2 regions of the Vibrio sp. QJM3NY_27 genome follow, and region 1 is predicted to be linked to the other one. Evidence: predicted binding sites of a transcription regulator. Region 1 holds the regulator's gene; the other holds the start of a gene.

Region 1 (4,235 bases):
CTTTAGCAGAACAGATGCTCGAATAGAATTGAAACAAAAACGGGAAGCTAATTTTAGCTTCCCGTTTTTATTTGGAGGAGGTATCTGACCGAGTTGTTATATAAGGCCGTTGGAGCCACTTTACCTTTCAAAATCTGCTATTCAGGTGAAGCAGCACCGCACTGCCAACAAGAACCGAATTGTGCTTCGTTGACTTCATGACATTCTCCGCAACGCCACTCTTCATAAATGATCGAATCTTGCTGTTTCTGGTAGTCATTAACAACTGCCCGGGCTTTGCTCGCCAATTCTGGCTCATATAACCATACGTAAGGGTCAGTTTCTTCGGTAAATGGAATTTCCCCTTTCAAACCGAATAACCCTTCACCACGAACTTCACACGCAATATTCACACTTTCTAGCAATCCACAGATGATGTGGGCTTCTGTCGGATTCGATGCACTGAAGATTTTCATTGAGATAGAACCTTATCTGGCTATATGCGTTATTTAGCTATTATAAGTATACGTTATTCAGTGATAGACGTTATTCAGCCACAGGTGCTGAGCGAAATTTATTCATCAACCATTTTGCAATGATTGGGAATACACCCAGTAAGGCAAATGACAAAAGTACTGAAGGGGACACGATACCCGAAAGTGAATCAATTTCCGCGAGTTGAGTACCAGCATTCAAGAAAACAGCGGTACCCGGTAACATCCCTATTTGACTCGTAATGTAGTAACGACTCACGGACATCGGTGTTAGACCCATCAACAGATTGATAAGAAAAAATGGGAATACAGGAATCAGACGCAGAGAAAACAAGTAAAATGCTCCGTCTTTTTCAACGCCCTTGTTAATCGTTGCTAATTTGTCACCAAATTTGGTTTGGATCCAGTCACGTAAAAGGTAGCGGCTACTTAGAAATGCGAGGGTTGCACCAATGGCACTGGCGAAAGAGACCAGCAGCAAACTATTCCAGAAACCAAATAGCGCAGCCCCTAACAGGGTCACAACAGCAGCACCAGGAATTGAGAAAGCAGTAATCATTAAATACGCGACAAAATAGATAGCAGCGGCAGCAATGAAGTTGCTATCAATGTAGTCAGTTAAAACGGCTTGTTGGGCCTTGGCATTTTCAAGCGTTAGGTATTGGCCGAAATTGACGCCTAACAAGACGATGGTTACGACCAACACAATACCCAATATCATTTTCTTACTCATTGATACTTCCTCTAAATTTTCAATGTATACCATTAGTATAGATAGACAGGCAAAGCATAGATTAACTTTCAGCAGATATAAAAAAAGCCGCAGTAAATGCGGCTTAGTTATGTATATAGTTTTTCACTTACAATGTTAATTGACGCGATTGATAAGCTCTTCACGACGCTGCTGCGGTATAACAGACCAATGTGTGCCATTGATCGCGCCTTCTAGCGCCCAAAGTAGTTCAATACTGACAGAAGACGCATGTGATTCTTTGATGGCGTTAAATGCGTTTACAGAGCCAGATTCATATAAACGTTCTACGGAATCGATCCCTGCTTTTTTCAACATACGCTCAGTGGCGAGTCGAAGGTTGGGCAGATCTTTGAGTCGAGTAGGCTTAGCTGAAGATTGCTCAGCTTTTTCTTCTTTAGCAAAACCCAGAGACGTCGTTGCAAGCTGCAAGATTTTCTCTTGGTCTTGCCACAGGCCTTCGGGTAAAGCGAAATATTTAGTAACGACAGGGAAACCACGTTTTTTGTAGACGTACGGTTGAAACCCTTGTTGTTCGAACTGTTTCGTTGTGCATTTGTCTGCTCGTATGTGCAGCTGGTCATTTACAACCAGAGCAAACATAGTGTCATCAGCAAAAAGACCGAAGCCACCAAACATCGAGCGTGATTTTATTTTTCCTAGGGATTCAAATAATTTCATTGAATCCTTTAGTATCGGTTTATCCATGTTATTTATCTCGGTGTATTTGAACTACGCCACCAAATAAGCAGGTCCGAGAGATTAGCAAAATGTTGCAATTAAATTGTCAATTAGCCGTAAATTACTAAATTATTAGTAGTTACTGCATTTTGCCATCGGTAACCCCGCTACCATACCAACGAGTGGTTTAGGCCGGAAGCTTTGCGTCTCACTCTTTCAAGTGATTTGCCCTGTGCGTGACTGATTGAATAGAATAAAGTTTTTGTTGAATGAGGCTCACACTTGTTATTTCAAAATGTGATATTGCTTCAATTAATGATCTTTCCAGTATGATACCAGGTTCATTCATGTTGTTGATAAAAAAAGCGCACCTAAAGGTGCGCTTGATTAAACTAAACTGAATTTATCAATTAATTTAACGTTTTAACTGTGCTTCGCTCAACAATTTCAGGGTGCATTTCGAACACACGCTTTTCATGGTCTTTATCTTTAATGCGTTCTAACAAAATTTCGAAAGCGTTCTTACCAACACGACGTTTGGGTTGGTGAACCGTTGTTAACGGCGGAGAGAAGTATTCAGCCAACTCGATGTTGTCATAGCCGATCACTGAAATATCTTCAGGGATACGAATTCCTTTCTCTTGCAATCTGCTCATTAGGCCGAGTGCCATGGTGTCGTTAAAACAGAATACGGCCGTTGGGCGATCTACCATCTTAATGATTTTCTCTGCAGCAAGAACCGCAGTATCACACTCGAAGTTACCTTCAATGATCATGTTATCATCGGTAGCAATCTTAGCTTCGTTGAGTGCGCGTTTGTAACCCGCGATGCGTTCAACACATGCCGCTTTGTCTAAGTGGCCACTTAAACAAGCAATCTTGGAGTGACCGTGCTCAATGAGGTATTTGGTCGCTAGGTAACCACCTTCCTCAGAGTTGTCGATGATCTTATCTGCTTGAGAACTCTCAGGGCCCCAATCCATAATCACTTTAGGAATGTCAGCGTGACGGTCTAACATGCCTCTTAGCTCTTCAGTTAGGTCAGAACACATAACTAAGATGCCATCTACACGTTTCTCTGCAAGCATTCGAATGTAGTCACGTTGCTTCTCATAGATACCGCCCGTATTACACAGAATCAAAGTGTAACCTTGACGGTAGCAGTAGCTTTCAACACCATCGATAACTTCAGAGAAGAATAGGTTAGTTGATTGAGTAACTAGCATGCCGATAGTGCGGGTTGTATTGCACTTCAAACTACGAGCAACGGCACTTGGTGCATAGTTCAGTTCGTCTACGGCTTTATTTACTTTTTCTTGCGTCGCTTCTGCAACAAAGCGAGTTTTGTTGATTACGTGAGAAACGGTTGTTGTTGATACGCCTGCTAAGCGAGCGACATCTTTTATAGTGGCCATGGTTTTATCCTATTAGAAGCTACTTTCCCAAAGTACGGAATGAAGTAGCCGTTAAGCTACCTAACTAAGAGCTTAAATTTGTAGGGCTCTTTGGGTACTAAAGTGCTAAAAAACAAAAAACCGCTATTGAGCGGCTTGTCTTAACACCGAAATGCTCAAAACTATAATAAGCATAGCATTTCGTGAATGTTTCATATTTTATCGTTTGCGGTCACAATTTTAGACTGACTAGAAATTACTCGCAATAAAATTCACCCGGAAATCCGGGTGAATTGTCACATTCTTCTGAATTTATTTAACGAGTCATCCAATAAGCTTATTCACCAGCGAGGTATTGGGTGTCCAATGTACAGAATGCAAGTAGCAGAGATGAGACTGATGCGTAGAAACCGAATTCGTCAACGTCATGACATTTAACGTTGAACTTTGGTACCCAAGTAAGAAGTTGTTGCTCTATAAATTGCTGTTGAACAATGAACGATTTTTCTAGCTCTTCTTCAAGTTCCGTTTCATTAGAACGGATGATCAAGTTGCCAAGGAAGTCGAGTGCGATAGCGATGTGGTCAGCTGGTTCTTTTAGGTCTTGGTTCACCACTAAGTTGTGCTTGGCCATGATCTCTTCCATATCTTTTGCTGGCTTATCATTCAAAAGGCCAGTCTCACCGATATACATAGAAGCGTAAGGAAGTGCGCCATGCTTATCTGTTTTTAAGAATAAGTCACAGAAGTCAGCAGACAATTCTAGTTGAGCATCCTCACGCGTTTGTAGGCGGTTTAGCGCATCCACTAGGCTATCGATCGCCGGCTTTAGTGTTTCATTTTCGCCTAAACCAGTTAGGAAAGAACGAATTTCAACAGAGTGGTAGTGATCGAGTTCTTCTTGAGTGAGCTCTTTAGCGAATAAGCTTGATAGCA
Region 2 (4,235 bases), 430 kb from region 1:
TTATTTGATAACCATATATTTAGGGTTTCTATAGGTAAAAACTTAGAATAAAAATCTAAAATATGGGTCTGTTTTGATGGCAACAGCATACCACTTGAGCGTTTTGACGAGTAGCGGTTATAAACCTCAAATACCTCAAATTTTGAAAGCGGTCTTGTCCATCTGATCATAATTAAGGGACTTGATGCTTATAAATGGCGCAAGCAAACGTTTGTTTAATTCCATTGTGTAATTAAATTACATAAATAAGTTTTCAAAATAACCAAAATTGACCAAAAGTGTGACGTATAGCAAAAAATACTTGTAATCTTTTTTCTTTAGAGTATATTAATAACCAACTTCTGAGATGAAGAGTAAATGCTCAAAGGATGAGTCCGTTTTATCGCCTCCAAGGAACCGAGAAATCAAATTCGTTTTTTATTGATTTATTAAGGTGATAGTTATGAAAGGTTTACCATCTGCAATGTTCTGGATTAACAGCTCTGTTTACACTAGCAACTTTGCATACCCTACAAGCTTTGGTTACTAATACCGTAAGCATGTAACTCGAACAGTTTTGTTCACCCCTATATATTGGAATTCTTTTACAGCCCTTTTGGTTGACAGATTCTACCGCCACTCAGTTTTGAGTGGCGTTTTTTTTGCCTGCTACTTTCCCAAACCGCTTTCGCTTGTCACTTTCTTTGCTGTTCTTAGTGGTTATTTTTTCAACGCCAAAATATCAATTTGCGTCTTATTACTGATTCTGTTGAAAAATACACAACTCTTGTGGGTTTAAATTGAGAATATGATGGCTACATTCTCAATGGAAATAACCGATGGTTGAAAAAATAACCAAGTAATATTATCGCCTTTATTTTGATTAAACCATTGTTTTTAATCATTATTCTTCTTGTTACTTCTCGTTTTTAATCGCTTTGTTTCATACGGCATTCTGATAAATATCGATTAGAGCCTTAATTCTATCTGGAATTTGTTATTTGATAACTTTATAATCCACAGCCAATCGTTTACGCAACCGTTTACTTTTTACCCTTATAGGATTCGATAATGTTCGAAAAGCTATTCAAACTCAGTGAAAATGGCACCAATGTGCGCACTGAAATCATCGCAGGTCTAACAACCTTCCTAACAATGGCTTACATCATTTTTGTAAACCCAATGATTCTAGCTGATGCTGGTATGGACCATGGCGCTGTATTTGTAGCAACCTGTTTAGCGGCTGCTATTGGCTGTTTCATCATGGGCTTTGTTGCTAACTACCCAATTGCTCAAGCTCCAGGCATGGGTTTGAACGCATTCTTTACCTACGCTGTTGTAATGGGTATGGGTTATACATGGCAAGTTGCTCTAGCAGCGGTTTTCGTATCAGGCGTGATCTTCATCTTCTTAAGTATCTTTAAGATTCGTGAATGGATTATCAACTCGATCCCTATGTCTCTGCGTGTTGGTATCTCTGCTGGTATCGGCCTTTTCCTAGCGTTTATCGCGCTTAGCAATGCAGGCATCGTTGTTTCTAACCCAGCGACTAAAGTTTCACTGGGTGACATTACCGCGATTGCTCCTATCTTAGGCGCGCTTGGTTTCTTTATTACTATTGCTCTTGTTCACCGTGGTGTGAAAGGCGCAGTAATGATCGCGATTCTCGCTATCACAGCGATTGGTATTGCGATCGGTGACGTTCAATACGGCGGCATCATGTCGACACCACCAAGCCTTGCACCTACATTCATGCAGCTTGATTTCTCTGCTGTATTTGAAATCGGTATGATTTCAGTTGTATTCGCATTCTTGTTCGTCGATTTGTTCGATACAGCGGGTACTCTGGTTGGTGTTGCAACGAAAGCAAACCTAATCAAAGAAGACGGTAAACTACCGCGCTTGAACAAAGCACTGCTTGCTGACTCTACAGCAACATCTATTGGTGCATTGCTAGGTACATCAAACACAACTTCTTATGTTGAGAGTGTTGCGGGTGTTGCTGAAGGCGGTCGTACCGGTCTAACTGCTGTTGTTGTTGGTATCTTATTCCTACTGGCTCTTTTCTTCTCGCCACTTGCAGGTATGATTCCGGCTTACGCAACATCAGGTGCACTTTTCTATGTAGCAATTCTGATGATGTCTGGCCTAGTTGGCATTGATTGGCGTGATCTTACGGAAGCCGCACCAGTCGTGGTAACATGTCTGCTTATGCCGCTGACGTACTCTATCGCTGAGGGTATCTCACTAGGTTTCATCGCTTACGCTGCAATTAAGCTGCTAAGTGGTAAAGGTCGCGACGTTTCACCTGCTGTGTGGGTAATGTCGGTTATCTTTATTCTTAAATACATTTTCGCTTAATCGTCTAGATTTCTGCTTAATCGCTGAAGAGGCTATGTTTGAAATAGCCTCTAATAACATGACAAAATTATTAGGTTTTATACTATGAGCAACAAATTCATTATCACTTGGGACAACATGCAGACTTACTGCCGTCAACTTGCTGAAAAGCAAATGCCAGCAGAGCAGTGGAAAGGCATCTGGGCGGTAAGCCGTGGTGGTTTGGTTCCTGGTGCAATCTTGGCTCGTGAGCTAGGTATTCGTCACGTAGATACGATTTGTATTTCTAGCTACGACCACGATCACCAGCGCGATATGACTGTAGTTAAAGCACCTGAAGGTGATGGTGAAGGCTTCTTAATCGTTGAAGATCTTGTTGATAGTGGTGACACTGCACGCAAGCTTCGCGAAATGTACCCTAAAGCGAAACTGATTGCTGTTTGTGCAAAACCATCTGGCGCACACTTATTAGACGAGTACATCGTGGATATCGCTCAAGACACATGGATTGAGCAACCTTGGGATACTAGCTTAAGCTTCATTGAGCCAGTAAATCGCAAGTCAAAATAAGCGTAAACTTAGTTTTTTGAGAAATGACCCTTTATAGGGTCATTTTTTTTTATATGATTAGTAACAACCATTTCTTATTAAGTATCCCAATGTCTGAATCAGAAGAAACGAGCTCGAACCTTTCGGAAACCTTGTTTGTAAAGCACAAGCAGGCCAAAGAGACCTCAATGCTTACTCGCTACATGCCAAGTTCAGAAGAACTGTTGGATAAAAAGCGTGAAGAGCAGAACTCATCTTGGTATCGAAACCTAAGACGTCTTCAGTGGGTATGGCAAGGCGTTAACCCAATTGAGCAAGAAGCGGTATTGGCTCGCATTGCGTCATCAGACAATTCACGCACGACTGATGAGTGGCTAGACACCGTGATGGGTTACCGCAGCGGTAACTGGGCATACGAGTGGACTAAGCTGGGCATGCAGCACCAAAATCGCTCGAATGAAAAGAGCGGCGAAGAGATGGCTGAAGAGTTGTTTTCAGCATCGTTGTGTTTCAGCATTGCGGGCTACCCACATCTAAAGAACGATAACCTTGCTGCTCAGGCACAGGTATTAGCGAATGCGGCGTATTCTGAAGCGATCAAACACACTAAATTGATCGTCAAACAAATCGAAGTGCCGTATCAAAACAAAAAGATTAAGGCGAACTTACATCTAACCAAAACAGACAAACCACAACCTGTCGTGATCGTGAGTGCAGGTTTAGATAGCCTGCAAACTGACATGTGGCGTTTGTTTAGAGATTACCTAGCACCGAAAAATATTGCGATGCTAACGATTGATATGCCCTCGATAGGGCACAGTTCGCACTGGCCACTAACCGAAGACTCTTCTTGCCTGCATCAAGCCGTGTTGAATGAACTGCCTAACATTCCATGGGTGGACCATCATAAAGTCGGTCTGTTTGGGTTCAGATTCGGTGGTAACGCGATGGTGAGGTTGTCCTTCCTTGAGCAACATAAACTCAAAGCCTGTATCTCTTTAGGGGCTCCGATCCACGATATCTTTGTTCATGCCGACAAACTAAAGCAGATGCCTAAGATGCACTTGGATGTATTGGCTTCGCGTCTTGGTAAAGGGGCGGTGGATATTAATAGCCTTTCTGGGCAACTGATGGCTTGGTCATTGAAGGTGCAAGGCTTGCTGGCTAACAGTAAAACCAGTGTTCCTATTTTGGCATTGGCTTTGGAAGGTGACCCTGTTTCACCGCATCTGGATAATCAACTGGTTGCTATTTACAGTGATTACGGCAAAGCGAAGAAAATCAAAACCAAATCAATTACACAGGGGTATGAGCAATCCCTCGAATTAGCGATAAAGTGGCTTGAGGATGAATTATTTAGATGACAT

Evidence for each region. Region 1 encodes PurR, which represses purine synthesis genes. Its sites were predicted from a motif close to TNANGNAAACGTTTNCNTNA; they were not measured.
Region 2: AC3CIA_RS12400 (NCS2 family permease) is a predicted target of PurR. The motif match lies at 1,011-1,030, and genes of this name have one in related genera.

The regions. Positions count from the first base shown of each region.
Region 1 is NZ_CM173511.1:2,350,263-2,354,497, reverse strand. Features, by position in the region: gene AC3CIA_RS10440 (putative signal transducing protein) at 138-455, opposite strand; gene AC3CIA_RS10435 (TVP38/TMEM64 family protein) at 526-1,206, opposite strand; gene AC3CIA_RS10430 (TfoX/Sxy family DNA transformation protein) at 1,342-1,932, opposite strand; cyclic di-GMP riboswitch class I at 2,060-2,145, opposite strand; gene purR (HTH-type transcriptional repressor PurR) at 2,316-3,320, opposite strand; gene torD (molecular chaperone TorD) at 3,637-4,235, opposite strand, start outside.
Region 2 is NZ_CM173511.1:2,783,624-2,787,858, reverse strand. Features, by position in the region: gene vcdP (small protein VcdP) at 443-529, shown strand; gene AC3CIA_RS12400 (NCS2 family permease) at 1,051-2,340, shown strand; gene gpt (xanthine phosphoribosyltransferase) at 2,425-2,889, shown strand; gene frsA (esterase FrsA) at 2,979-4,232, shown strand.